DNA from 2 places in the Mesorhizobium sp. B1-1-6 genome. Region 1 is predicted to be linked to the other one. Evidence: riboswitches for the same ligand, from Rfam matches in the RefSeq annotation. Region 1 holds a riboswitch; the other holds the start of a gene.
What was found. A riboswitch is a leader RNA that binds a small molecule or an ion and turns the genes downstream of it on or off. The one in region 1 is predicted to bind thiamine pyrophosphate.
Positions count from the first base shown of each region.

Region 2: linked by a shared signal. The riboswitch ahead of thiB (thiamine ABC transporter substrate binding subunit) and the one ahead of FJ979_RS16980 (YkoF family thiamine/hydroxymethylpyrimidine-binding protein) in region 1 are both predicted to bind thiamine pyrophosphate.

Region 1 is NZ_VFWR01000008.1:24,887-32,007, reverse strand. It holds gene FJ979_RS17015 (glycoside hydrolase family 108 protein) at 1-107, shown strand, start outside; gene FJ979_RS17010 (hypothetical protein) at 110-310, shown strand; gene FJ979_RS17005 (ABC transporter permease) at 307-546, shown strand; gene FJ979_RS17000 (hypothetical protein) at 531-731, shown strand; gene FJ979_RS16995 (hypothetical protein) at 832-1,143, shown strand; gene msrA (peptide-methionine (S)-S-oxide reductase MsrA) at 1,326-1,844, shown strand; gene FJ979_RS16985 (hypothetical protein) at 1,984-2,301, opposite strand; TPP riboswitch at 2,520-2,633, shown strand; gene FJ979_RS16980 (YkoF family thiamine/hydroxymethylpyrimidine-binding protein) at 2,624-3,232, shown strand; gene FJ979_RS16975 (ABC transporter permease) at 3,268-4,086, shown strand; gene FJ979_RS16970 (ABC transporter ATP-binding protein) at 4,083-4,850, shown strand; gene FJ979_RS16965 (ABC transporter substrate-binding protein) at 4,843-5,865, shown strand; gene FJ979_RS16960 (tetratricopeptide repeat protein) at 6,033-7,121, opposite strand, start outside.
Region 2 is NZ_VFWR01000002.1:63,968-71,088, reverse strand. It holds gene FJ979_RS03915 (ABC-F family ATP-binding cassette domain-containing protein) at 1-1,364, opposite strand, end outside; gene FJ979_RS03910 (thiamine diphosphokinase) at 1,366-2,010, opposite strand; TPP riboswitch at 2,099-2,214, shown strand; gene thiB (thiamine ABC transporter substrate binding subunit) at 2,257-3,255, shown strand; gene thiP (thiamine/thiamine pyrophosphate ABC transporter permease) at 3,493-5,106, shown strand; gene thiQ (thiamine ABC transporter ATP-binding protein) at 5,106-5,888, shown strand; gene FJ979_RS03885 (M48 family metalloprotease) at 6,146-7,121, shown strand, end outside.

The DNA of each region.
Region 1 (7,121 bases):
CCAACATCCCAGCCGCCGCCAAGGCGGGCGGGATCATTGTCGCGTGCCTGCTCGTCGCCTACGCCGCCTGGCACCACGTCGCCGCCGCCTTGCAAGGAATGTTCTGATCATGGCCACGACAACCCAGCCGACCATCCGTCCGACCAACAAGCTGACGGCCGCGACCATCGCCGCCGCCGCCGTTTCGATTTCGGGCGTCTTCGTACGCAATGTCTGGCCGTCCTGGTACGATGCCGAGACATGGGCCACGCTGCTGCCGTTGGCCGTCTTTGCCGTCGGCTATCTCGTCAAGGACGCGCCAAACCAATGAGCGCGCTCCTCTCCTTCCTGCTCAGCAATTCGACCGTTTTCGGCATCGGCGCGGCCATCATCGCTGCGTTTGGCTGGGGTGTTCGCCAGCGGCTTGCCGGGGAACGCGCCGAACGCAGCCGGCAGGCTGCGGCCGAGGCGGCGGCGCGCGACGTCGCCGATCAGGTTGACAACGATATCGGCGCGCTGCCCGCCGCCACTGCCCGAAAGGAGCTCAGGTCATGGGCAAGGGATTGATTGTCGCAGCGGCCGCAGCACTTGTCGCGGTAGCCGGCTGCACCACCGTCACCGGCGGATTTTGCGCGGTCTCGAGCCCGATGCGCTTGTCCGCATCCGCCGTTGCAGCGCTGTCGGATGCGGAAGTCCGGATGCTGCTGGCGCACAACCGCAAGGGCGAGAAACTGTGCGGGTGGAAACCATGACGATCGTATTGCCGCTCGATTCGGGCCCTGCTGCCCCGGGACTGCTCATCTTCGGTGCCGGATCGGTCATTCTGTTTCCTGATCGCGAGACAATGAAATGATGCATGATATTTTCGACCTGCTCGGCATCAAGGTGCCGGTGGTGGTCGCCGGCCTTTCCGGCGGCATATTGCGCGCGCTGTCGCGCCACCGCTACAAACCGCGCGAGATGGTGGCCTCGCCGATCTGCGGCGCGCTAGCCGCCGCCTATCTGACGCTGCCCGTGGTCCAGTATTCCCGCGCCATGGGCCTGCCGATGGCCAATGACGACACCACGACGCTGGCGGCCGCATTCCTCATCGGCGTCTGCGCGATGTGGATCTCGGATATCGTATTCGAGGTCGTGGTGCGCAGGTTCAAGCCTGGGGAGTGACGCCGCGCGTCCGTGGTGATCGGCAGCAGGACGCGCCCGTCGACTGGACGAAGCCGACGACAATGCCCATCTATGGGAAATCCTGGAGCGGCTGTCATAGCGCCGGGCCTCCAGTTTTATCGTGCGCAATTCCGACGGAAACGGCTACAACCTTTCCCGGAGTTGCTTTGGGGAGATTTGATATGGCGACTTCAAGCGAACGCGCGGTGCTTGCCGGCGGCTGTTTCTGGGGCATGCAGGATCTGATCCGACGCATCCCGGGCGTCCTGTCCACGCGCGTCGGCTACAGCGGCGGCGACGTGCCTGATGCCACCTACCGAAACCATGGCACCCATGCCGAAGCCATCGAGATCAATTTCGATCCCGCCAGTGTGAGCTACCGTACGCTGCTGGAGTTCTTCTTCCAGATTCATGATCCGACGACACGCAACCGCCAGGGCAACGATGTGGGGATGAGCTACCGTTCGGCGATCTACTACACCACCGATGAGCAGAAGCGCGTCGCCGAAGACACTATCGCCGACGTCGACGCCTCGGACCTGTGGCCCGGCAAGGTGGTCACCGAGGTGGCTCCGGCCGGCGCGTTCTGGGAAGCCGAACCCGAGCATCAGGACTATCTGCAGAAATACCCGAACGGCTACACCTGTCATTTCGTCAGGCCGGGCTGGAAGCTGCCGGTTCGCGAAGAGGCTGTTTCGTAGACGGCGCCCGAACCGAGACGAAGGCCGATGGCGGTTTACGTCTCAGGCGCCTGCCTGTTCGGCGAGGGTGAAACATAAAGAGACGGAAACGCCACGGAACAGACGCCCCGTGGCGTTCTCCAGCAGTTTCGGCGAATGGCTACTTGCCGCAATGCTTGTCATTGACGGTCGGCGAAGCGGTGCCCGGAGCGGTGTGGCTGGCATCCGGCTGAGCACCTTGTGGGCTGGCCGGACAGTTCCGGTCCGCGTTCGAATTCATGCCGTCGGGCATGACGGTCGTGCTGCCGGTCGTGCCAGGATCCACCGTGTTCGGCGATGCCGGCGTGTTCGGGTCGACCGTGACCGACTGGCCGCTGCCGGGCCCATTATTGGCGCCGTTTCCGCCAGCACTTTGCGCCATCGCCGAAGTCGCGAGACCAATGGTAAGAGCCGAAGCTGCGAGGATTTTCATGAGCATGGTTTGTCTCCATTTCTGTGAAGTCTTCGCTCGTTTCCACGAAGTTCGTCGCGTTTGCGACTATAGGGACAACCACTCGTCGTGGCTAAGGTTCCGGACAAATTTCCCTCAAGACCGGGCCCGACGGAACCGCCCATAAATCAGGCCTGGCGCTATGCATTTCCGGCGATGGTCCTGAAAAAACAGCTTTCATAGCCGCCCGATTGGTGCTTTAACGCGTCCATCCACAGGGGTGCTCCGTACGGTCGGGGCTGAGACGGGGGTGGCAAGCCCACAGACCCTAGAAGCTGATCTGGGTAATACCAGCGGAGCGAGGCGGGCGATGTTTTCAGGCGCACAGATTTCCCTATATCCCATGTCCGGCGATTTTGTCGGCGTCATCCTTGGCGCGCTCGGGGCACTGGACCCCTATCGTGATCGACTGCGGATCGAGACCGACGATATCTCGACCTTGCTTGTCGGGCCGCCCGAGGTGCTGTTTCCTGCCATGCGCGACCTGTTCGTGGCGGCAGCGCGCAGCGGCAAGCATTGCGTGCTTTCGGCCGCCATCTCGCGCGGCTGCCCGGGCGAGCCGGACGATCCGATCTGCCGCTCCGACGCGTTTGGCGGACCTGCCGGGCCGCTCGGCCCGCGCAAGGAAGCCGCTATCGCCGCCGTGCGCGGCGTGGCCGTCACCGGCCAGCCGGCGGCGGCGCAGTTCTCGCTTTACGTCATGGGCACCGGCGACCACATGGACGAGATCTATGGCTGCATCGACTTCCTGAAGCAGTCGGGCGTATATGAGCGCTCCAAGCATTTCTGCACAAAGTTGCGCGGCGACGCAGGCGCCATTTTTACCGCACTCAACGAGGCCTTTTGCCGCTTCGGGCCGGGTGCCGGTCACGTAACGCTCGACGTCACCGTCTCGGCCAACAGCCCCACCGCCGTCTGACGGCGCGCCCCGCGCCATCCGCTCCGGGTACCTGCGTGTCCTCCCTGTCCGCCCCTTCGCGTCCGATCGTGGACCTCATCGCCAGAACCGCTCCGGCGATGCTTTCGGTGGGGCTGCTGCTAGCCGCGTGGGAACTCTATGCGCGCTTTGGTGGCATCAAGCCGACAATCCTCCCGGCGCCATCGCGCGTCTTCGCTCAGGCAATGCTCAACCGGCACGCGCTGGCCGATAACGCCGTGCCAACCCTCCGTGCCACGCTCGCAGGCTTTGCCTGTTCGCTCGGCGGTGCCTTTGCGATGTCGATATTGATCGACTTCTCCCAGCCATTGCGGCGCGCCCTTTTTCCGGTCTTCGTGGTCAGCCAGACCTTGCCGCTGGTGGCGATTGCACCGCTGGTGGTGCTGTGGTTCGGCTTTGGGCTGATGCCCAAGATCATGCTGGTGGCGCTGGTCACCTTCTTTCCGATGTTGGTGGCTTTGGCCGAAGGATATGAGGCGACGGAGGCTGAGATCGGCCAAATGCTGCGCGCCATGGGGGCAGGGCGCTGGCGTGTCTTCGTCCTGGCGCGGCTGCCCTCGGCGCTGCCCTACTTCTTCGCCGGTGTCAGGATCTCGATCACCTATGCTGTCGTGGGCGCCATCTTCGCCGAATATGCGGGCGCGGCGAAGGGCCTCGGCATCTACATGCTCAACGCCAAGAACAACTTCCGCCCGGACCTGGTGCTGGCCGCCGTCGCCGTCAGCGCCGTGCTGACGCTCGTCCTGTTCGGGCTGACGATGCTGGTCCAGCGCCTTGCCATGCCATGGGAACGGACCGCCGGCGGGCGGGCCGCAGGAAAGGGGCCGTGGCGATGAACCGGCTCGAACTGCGACATGTGCGCAAGGCCTTCGAAGGACTCGACGTGCTTGCCGACATTTCGCTCAGCGTCGGCGCCGGCGAATTCGTCTCCATTCTGGGCCCCTCCGGCGCCGGCAAGTCGACGCTGTTCCAGCTTCTGACCGGCGCGCTTCACGGCGAGGGCGAGATATTCTTCGACGGCAAGCCGCTCGATGACCACGGCCGGCATTTCGCTTTCATGCCGCAGCGCGACGCGTTGATGCCTTGGCGGCGCATTCTTGACAACGCCACGCTCGGGCTTGAGGTGCAAGGTGTCAGGCGCAAGGCTGCCCGCGCTCGCGTTGCTCCGCTGTTCGAGGAATTCGGGCTTGCCGGTTTCGAACGGCATTTTCCGGCGCAGCTTTCCGGCGGCATGCGCCAGCGCGCGGCCTTGCTGCGCACCGTGGTGCAGGAACGCGATATGCTGCTGCTCGACGAGCCGTTCGGCGCACTCGATGCGCTGACCCGCGCCGCCATGCAACGCTGGTTGGAACAGATGTGGCGGCGCCACTGCTGGACGGCGCTGCTGATCACCCACGACGTGCGCGAAGCTGTGTTCCTGTCCGACCGCATCTATGTGCTTTCGGCGCGGCCGGCGCGCGTCGTCGCTGAGATCACCGTGCCGCTGCCGCGTCCACGCGAACTGGCCGGCGGCGCTGCACGGCAGGCCGGCACCCTCGAAGCCGAGATCCTCGACATCCTCCTCAACCCGAGCCACCAGAAGGACACGGACCATGACTGACCTGACGCGCCGGCAAGCCTTGCTGCTCACTGCCGCTGCCGGCCTTCCCCTTGTAGCCCGGCCAGGCCGATCTCTTGCCCAGGCGGCCGCCCGGAAAGTAACGGTGGCGCTGGACTGGACGGTCAACACCAACCATATCGGCCTGTTCGTCGCTCGCGACAAAGGGTTTTACAGCGAGGCCGGCCTCGAGGTCGACATCCTGCCCTACAGCGATACCGGTGCAGGCACGCTGGTTGCCAACCGCGTTGCCGATTTCGGCATCAACGGCTCCATCGGCCTCTTCACCCAGAAAACCGCCGGCGCCGATCTCAAGGCGGTCTATGCCGTGGTGCAGTCCGAAACCGGACGGCTGGTGTTCAATGCAGCGCGTGACGAGATCAAAACCCCCAGGGATCTTGACGGCCTGACCTATGGCGGTTTCGGCAGTGCCTGGGAAAACGCGCTGATCTCGACCATCATCCGTCACGATGGCGGCAAGGGGGCTTTCGAAACGGTGACGCTCGGCACGTCCGCCTATGAGGCGCTGGCCAACGGTTCGGTCGACTTCACGTTGGAGGTCTCGACCTGGGAAGGCGTCGAGGCAGAACTGAAAGGCGTCAAACAGCGAAGCTTCGTCTATGCCGACTACGGCGTGCCCGACGAGCACACCACGCTGATCTCCTCTAGCGATGCGTATCTGCGTGCAAATCCGGAATTGGCGTCAGGCTTCATACGGGCAACGCGGCGCGGCTACCAGTTCACCGTCGATCATCCCGAAGAAGCGGCCACACTGCTGATCGCCGCCAACAAGGACGCCCTGACCAATCCGGCATTGATCCACGCCTCGCTGAACACGCTGATCGACGGGCACTATCTGCGCCGGCAAAACGGCGCCATAGGCAGCATGGACCCGGCCAAGATGGAAGCGATCGGTTCCTATCTCTTCGCCGCCGGCATCCTCCGGAACGGGGACGGCGAGCCCGTTGCCCGGCAACCGGATTTTGGCAACTATTTCAGTAACTTCTATCTGGGGTAGGGATCAAACCGCATCGGGCGCCAGCGCTGCTCAAGCTGATTGCCTTTCGTCAGTCTCGTCAGAGCTGCGCCCAAGGCCAACCTTTAAGGCAATAAAGCACAGAGCGGCGACTGCCATTACGCCCAAACCACTCCAACGCAAAATCCGCGCCCTCCCGAAAAGCCCGTCTAATCTACCCCGAGGCTCAGTGCCTTCTTGCGATCGGCCTGAGCACGCTTGCGGTTGCCCTTGGCTTCCCACGCCCGGCTCCGCGCCTCGTAGGCGGTTGCGAAATCCGGCTTGAGCCTTATCGCCTGGCTGAAATCCGCGATGGCCCCTTCATAGTCCGCTCTGCTGGTTCGGATCACGCCTCGACCGAAATAGCCAAAGGGGTTCTTGTGATCGAGGCTGATGGCCTTTTCGAAATCGCGCAGCGCGGCGACGTCCTCGTGCCCTCCCATCCATAGGAGGCCTCGATCGGCATAGACCCTTGCGTCCGCGGGGTTGAGATTGATGGCCTTTTCGAAGTCGGCAAACGCCCCGTCGTAGTTTTCCTGGAACCTGAGGTTCTGGCCGCGACTGTAGTAGGTCTCGGCTATCTTCGGATTGATCGCGATCGCCTGCGTGTAATCGGCAACAGCATGAGCATAATCGTTCTTCGCCTCCCAAGCCATGGCCCGGGCCAGATAGGCGTCATGAAATGCCGGGACCAGTGCGATCGCCTTGCCATACAGGGCTATGGCGCCGTCATAGTCATTTTTCTCATACAGCCTCCGACCCTTGGCGAAAAGCGCCTTGGCGGCCGAATCAGTATCGCTCGGTGCGGCCGAACCGGCGGCTGAACTGGCGGTGGCCGCCGCCGAGCTGACGGCGCCGAGCGTGGCGGCCGCCATATCGCCCTGTCCCTTCGCAGCCACAGCCGCCTTACGGGCGACCGCGTAATCGCGATTGTCGGGATCGAGCTTGATCGCCTGGCCGAAGTCGGCGATTGCCTCGTCATAGTCCTTCATGTCAGCACGCGCCATGCCGCGCCCATAATAGCTGGCGTCGTCTTTCGGATCGATCTCGATGGCTATCGAATAGGCGGCAATCGCGCGCCCCGCGTCGCCCTTGGCGTGCCAGGCCATGCCGATGCAGAAGTAGGCGTCGCGCGCCTTTGGATCGAGTGTTGAAGCCCGGCTGCAATCGGCAAGAGCGCTTTCGGCATCGCCTGACGTGATCTTGGCGAGGCCCCGGCGAGAATGAGCCGCAGCAAAATTGGGGGCGAGCTGGATGAC
Region 2 (7,121 bases), on a different contig from region 1:
ATGACCGTACCGGCAAAGCCGGCGACCAGTTCCTGCAGCAACTCCAGCGTTTCCATGTCGAGATCGTTGGTCGGCTCATCGAGCACCAGCAAGTTCGCCGGCCGGGCCAGCACGCGCGCAAGGATCAGCCGTGCCCGCTCGCCGCCCGACAGCTCGCGCACCGGCGTGCGTGTCTGCTCCGGCTTGAACAGGAAGTCCTTCATGTAGGAGACGACGTGGCGCTGCTCGCCATTGATGACAAGGTTCTCGCCGCGCCCGTCGGTGAGATACTGAGCCAGCGTCTCCTGCGGATCGACCGCCTCGCGCTTCTGGTCGAGCGTGGCGATCTCCAGATTGGTGCCGAGCCGCACCGAACCGGCATCCGGCTGCAATTCTCCGGTCAGCATCTTCAGAAGCGTCGTCTTGCCGGCGCCGTTCGGCCCGACGAGGCCGACGCGGTCGCCGCGTTGGATGCGGGTCGAGAACCCCTTGACCACGGTGAGGTCGCCAAAGCTCTTCTCGATGTTCCTGGCCTCGATCACCAGCTTGCCGGATTCGGCGGCGTCGCTGGCCACCATGGTCGCGGTGCCTTCGGCGCCGCGATGGCCGCGAAAACGCTGGCGCATGGTCTGCAATTCGCCCAGGCGGCGCATGTTGCGCTTGCGCCGCGCCGTCACGCCATAACGCAGCCAGTGTTCCTCGCGCACGATCTGGCGGCCGAGCTTGTGCTGTTCGCGCTCTTCTTCCTCAAGCACCTGGTCGCGCCATTCCTCGAAATGGCCGAAGCCCTTATCCAGCCGGCGCGTCTGGCCCCGGTCGAGCCACACGGTGGCGCGCGAGACGCGCTCAAGGAAACGGCGGTCGTGCGAGATGACGATGAGGGCCGAGGAGGTGCGGACGAGTTCCTCTTCCAGCCATTCGATCACCGAGAGATCGAGGTGGTTGGTCGGCTCATCGAGCAGCAGGATATCAGGCTCGGGCGCCATGACGCGGGCAAGGGCGGCGCGCCTGGCCTCGCCGCCGGAGAGGTCGCCCGGCTGCTCCTCGCCCGAGAGGCCGAGGTGCTCCATCAGGTAGCTGGCGCGATAAGGATCGTCGGCGGGACCGAGGCCGGCCTCGACATAGGCGCGCACGGTTGCGAAGCCGTCCATGTCGGGCATTTGCGGCAGATAGCGGACGGTCGCCGATGGCTGGCGGAACACCTCGCCGTCCTGCGGCTCGATCAGGCCGGCGGCGATCTTGAGCAGCGTCGACTTGCCGGACCCGTTGCGGCCGACCAGCGCGATCTTGTCGCCTGCCGACGCAGCCAAGTCGGCGCCGTCGAGCAGGGGCGTGCCGCCGAACGTCAGTTTTATTCCGTCGAGATTGAGAAGAGGCGGCGCCATGTCAGCTTTCTGGCAAGGGATAGGGATGGGCGAGCAGCAGCGCGCGCCCCGCTCCCAGCGCGATCTCGAGCCTGCCCTTGACCTCATTAGAGATGGTCAGCGATGAGCCGAACGCGACCTTGACGCGGTCAAGCGGCCATTTCGCGCCGGCGACGGTCAGCCCGGCAAGCTCGGAAAAACCCAGGATCGAGAACAGGGTGCCGTCTGTATAGTCGAAGCGGGCCGTGCCGTGCGCCAGGGGCACGGCTTCCTGCGCGCCGCTGGTCAACAGCACCTTTGTCCCGGCCCCGGCCAGCCGCAGGGCGAGCGCCATGTGCAGGAAGGCATGGTCGGCGCGCTTGCCGCCGAAGGCGCCGGCAAGCACGAGGCTGGTCGCGCCGCACTCCAGGGCGGCCGATATCGCGAGTTCGCCATCGGTGGCGTCCTTCTCTGCCGGGAAGGTCCGGCGCGGCACGGCGGCCAACTCATCCGGCAGGCCGGCGGGCACGGAATCGAAATCGCCGACCCACAGTTCCGGCACAAGGCCGAGCGTGCTTGCATGGCCGATGCCGGCATCGGCGGCGACGACGCGGGTTCCCTCGACCTGACGGTCGAGCCGTGGCGTGCGGATGAGATCGCCGCCAAGCAGGATGGTGAATGTGCTCATATCGTGTGGCCCTTACCAGCCCGGCAGCGGAAACGGAAGGCCGGCAAACAGCCACTTGCGCGGTTCACCGGCCGGGCCTATGTGTCGAGGCGCTCTAACGGGGTGCCGGACGCGATATTTCGCGGACCGGCTGAGAGGCAGTCTCGCCAACCCGCTGAACCTGATCCGGTTTGTACCGGCGGAGGGATTAGACGTTTCGGACAGTCCGACGCCTCAATTCCTTTAACCCGAACGAAGGAGGCGCCGATGCGCACGCTTTTATACGCCCTTGTCTCTGCAATGGTCGTGGTTCTGTCCGGGCCGGCCTTAGCCAAGGACAAGCTCACCGTCTACACTTATGAGAGCTTTACCGCCGACTGGGGCCCCGGCCCGGTGGTGAAGAAGGAATTCGAGGCCGAATGCGGCTGCGATGTCGACTTCGTCTCGGTTGCCGACGGCGTCGCGCTGCTCAACCGCGTCAAGCTGGAAGGGGCCGCGACCAAGGCCGACATCGTGCTTGGCCTCGACACCAATCTCACCGCCGATGCCAAGGCCACTGGCCTGTTTGCGCCGCATGGCGCCGTGACCGGGCTCAATGTGCCGGGCGGCTGGAACGACGACATCTTTGTCCCGTACGACTATGGCTATTTCGCCGTCGTCTATGACACGCAGAAGCTGAAGACGCCGCCCAAGAGCCTGAAGGAATTGGTCGAGGGCAGTGCCGACGACAAGATCGTTATCCAGGATCCGCGCACCTCGACGCCGGGCCTCGGCCTGCTGTTGTGGGTGAAGTCGGTCTATGGCGACAAGGCGCCGGAGGCCTGGGCCAAGCTCAAGGCGAAGGTCTTGACCGTGACGCCGGGCTGGAGCGAGGCCTACGGCCTGTTCACCAAGGGCGAGGCGCCGATGGTGTTGTCCTACACGACCTCGCCCGCCTACCACATGGTTGCCGAGAACACCGAGCGCTACCAGGCCGCTTCCTTCGAGGAGGGCGAGTATCTGCAGATCGAGGTCGCCGGCATCACCACGACGGGAGCCAAAAATCCGCTGGCGGAAAAGTTCATCGCCTTCATGACCGGGCCGAAATTCCAGGATGTCATCCCCGAGACCAACTGGATGTTCCCGGCCGGCAAGACCGACAAGCCGCTCAATCCGGCCTTCGACAGACTGGTCAGGCCGACCAAAACCTTGCTGTTCAGTCCCGAGGAGGTCGCGGCCAACCGCAAGGCATGGGTGGATGAATGGCTGGCGGTGATGAGCAAGTAGTTTGGTCGTATGATCGAATGATGAGTGCTCTACGGCGCCCCCCTCTGTCCTGCCGGACATCTCCCCCACGAGGGGGGAGATTGGCCGTCACGACGGCTTTCGCCAATTGGCGACGTCACAGGAGAGGGTGGAGCGCTGAAGCAGCCAATCTCCCCCCAAGTGGGGGAGATGTCCGGCAGGACAGAGGGGGGCGCGAAGGAACGCGACGCTCGCTAAAGGTCCTTTGGGCGGCGCAGCGTGCAGCGCGCGTCTGACCCCCGCATCTCCGCCGGTATCCTCGCGCTTGCGGCGATCGGGCTCCTGATCGGCGGCGCGTTTGCGGGTCTTCTTTTCGAAGGCGCGAACGATTTCTCCGGAGCCTGGGCAGCCTTCGATCCTTATCTCCTGCGCGTCGTGCGCTTTACGTTGTGGCAGGCGGCGCTTTCGACGCTGTTGTCGGTGGCGCCGGCCCTGTTCGTGGCTCGCGCGCTGTCGCGGCATCCGCGCTTTCCCGGCCGCGGCTTCATCCTCCAGCTCTTCGCCCTGCCGTTGGCGCTGCCGGCGATCGTGGCGGCGCTCGGCATCCTGGCGCTCTATGGCCGCGCCGGCTATTTCGCCGGCTTTCTTGGTGCCGTCGGCGGTTACAATTGGCCGGGCATCTATGGCCTCTCCGGCATCCTCGTTGCTCATGTCTTCTTCAACCTGCCGCTGGCCACGCGGCTGTTCCTCGAAGCGCTGCAAACCATCCAAGCCGACCAATGGCGGCTGGCGAGCCAGCTCGGCATGGGTGCCGCACCGGCTTTCCGGCTGATCGAGTGGCCGACACTGCGCGCCGCTCTGCCGGGCGTCGCCGGCCTGGTGTTCATGCTCTGCATCACATCCTTCACGATCGTGCTGACGCTGGGCGGTGGCCCCGGCGCGACGACGCTGGAGGTCGGCATCTACCAGGCTCTGCGTTTCGATTTCGATCCCGCGCGGGCGGTGGCGCTGACGCTGCTGCAGATCGCGCTGACCTTTGTCGTGGTGCTGGCGTTGACGCGGCTCGGCGCCAACACCACCGGTGACGCCAATCTGCCGGTGGCGCCGCGCCGCTACGTCTCGGCCGGCAGGACCGAGGCCGCGCTGAATGCCGCGCTCGTCGTGCTGGCCCTTTTGTTCGTCGCCGGGCCGATGACGGCGACGGTGATGTCAGGCCTCGGCGCCGACCTCGGTCGTCTCGCCGGCGAAGCGGCGGTGCGGCAGGCGACGCTGACCAGCGCCGTGCTGGCTTTCCTGTCGGCGCTGCTGTCGGTTGCGCTGTCGCTTTCGCTCGCCATGGCGCGCCGCGTGCTGGCCCTGAAGCGCCGCTCCGGTCCGCGGACCGTGCTCGAACACGCCACCGACACCGGTGCCGGCTTCGTCCTGGTCGTGCCGCCCATCGTCATCGGCGCCGGCTGGTTCCTTCTGCTGCGCCATGTCGGCGATGTCTTTGCCATAGCCCCGGTCATGGTCGTCACCGTCAATGCAGTCATGGCGATGCCTTTCGCCATCCGTGCCATCCGCCCCGCCTATGATGCGGCGAGCGAGCGCCATGAGCGGCTCTGCGCGCTTCTGGGAATAGCGGGCTGGGCCCGGTTGCGGCTGGTCGACTGGCCCTCGCTGCGACGGCCGCTGGCCACCGCCTTCGCGTTTGCCATGGCGCTGTCGCTTGGCGATCTCGGCGTCATCGCATTGTTCGGCAGTGATTCCGTGCAGACCTTGCCCTACCTTCTCCTGGCGCGCATGGGCAGCTACCGTACCGAGGACGCCGCCGGCCTGGCGCTGCTGCTCGGTCTGGTCTGCCTTGCGCTTGTGGTGGCGGCGAGCGGGCTGGGAAGGGGAGAACGAGACTGATGGCTGCGGGCGCCACCAATGGTGCGACAAGGGGAGCCGAGGTGCGGCTGGACACGGTCTCGTTCAGCTACGGCGACGCGCCGCTCGTTTTCGATGTCGATTTCGCCGCGTCGAAAATTACCGCCATCATGGGGCCGAGCGGCTCGGGCAAGTCGACGCTGCTCAATCTGGTGGCGGGCTTCGAGACGCCGCAGGCTGGCCGCGTGCTGATCGGCGGCGCCGATGTCGGCGCGGCGCCGCCTTCGGCGCGGCCCGTGTCGATGGTGTTCCAGGAAAACAATCTTTTTGCCCATCTTTCGGTCGAAGAGAATGTCGGGCTCGGCCGCTCGCCCTCGCTGCGGCTGACCGAGGCCGACGGCGCTGACATCGCGGAGGCGATCGCGCGCACCGGCCTCGCGGGCAAGGAAAGACGCCTGCCGCGCGAACTTTCGGGAGGCGAACGCCAGCGTGTCGCATTGGCGCGCGTGCTGGTTCGCAACCGCCCGGTGCTTCTTCTGGACGAGCCTTTCGCTTCACTCGGACCGGCCTTGCGCGACGACATGCTCGATCTTGTCGCCGACGTGCATGCCGAGCGGGGCATGACGCTGCTGTTCGTTACGCACCAGCCACAGGACGCACGCCGTATTTGTGAGGAGGTGGTGTTCCTCGACAACGGCATGGTTGCCGCCAAGGGCAAGGCGGATGATTTCTTTGCCGGGGCTGGTCCTGAAGTTTTCCGGCGCTATGTTGGCACAAGCGCCTGGGAGGCTGGATCACGAGATATTGCCCGGAAGCGGACATAATTTACGCTCAAACCGGCTCCTGGCGACGGGGCGATTGCTTGCCTTGACAGAGGTAGTGTGGCTAGGTCCGCCCTGTACCGGTCCGGTGCAGGCCGTGATTTGCCTGCGGCATCCGCCGCGCGTTGGTATGGCGTGGATGCTGTAATGCTTTGATTTGCGCATGAGCCCTTGCGAGGATCGCCCCGATTTTCGCGGGCATGCGCCAGACCCGAAAGGAAGCCGTTCTGCCGACCGGCACGGAAAGACCAAGAGGGAAAATGCTGGCGCGCTTTCTGGCGCTGGCCGGCTTTGTCGTGGCCCTGGCAAGCTGCCAGATGTTCACACCTCCGGAAGTCCAGGAATCCGGCTTCCAGCCTTCCGACAAACCGATCACGGTCGACAATGTCGCGGCCAATAACAAATTGGCCGAACTGGCCAAGGCGCAGCATCCACGCATCCTGGCGACCTATGGCGGCGAATACTCCGATCCCAAGCTCGAGCGCATGGTCGCCAAGGTCGTAGGCAGCCTGACGGTGGTGTCGGCCAACCCGACCCAGACCTATCGTATCACCATCCTCAATTCGCCCAACGTCAATGCCTTCGCACTGCCGGGCGGCTACCTCTACGTCACGCGCGGCCTGCTGGCCCTGGCCAATGATTCGGCCGAGCTCGCCGCCGTCATCGCGCATGAGATGGGCCACGTCACCGCCAACCACGGCCTGCAGCGCCAGCAGCTCGAGGCCGAGGAGGGGCTCGCCACCAAGGTTGTTTCCGACGTGCTCGGCGACAGCCCGACCGCCAAGGCGGCGCTGATCCGCGGCAAGCTGAGACTGGCGCAGTTTTCGCGCAACCAGGAACTGGAAGCCGACGCGATCGGCATCAAGTCGATCGGCGAAGCCGGCTACGATCCTTACGCCGCCGGCCGCTTCTTGCAGTCCATGTCGGCCTACACCGATTTCCGCTCGATCAGCGGCGCCACCGACGCCAGCCTCGATTTCCTGGCAACGCATCCCAATACGCCGCAGCGTATCGACCTTGCGCAACGCCATGCCCGCCAGTTCGGCCCGCCGGGCGTCGGCACCCGCGATCGCGACGCCTTCCTCGCCGGGATAGACGGCCTGCTCTACGGCGACACGCCGGAAGAAGGGTATGTGCGCGGCGAGACCTTTCTGCATCCGGGCCTGGGCGTGTCCTTCTCGGTGCCGGAGGGCTTCATCATCGACAATTCGGCCGCCGCCGTGACGGCGACCGGGC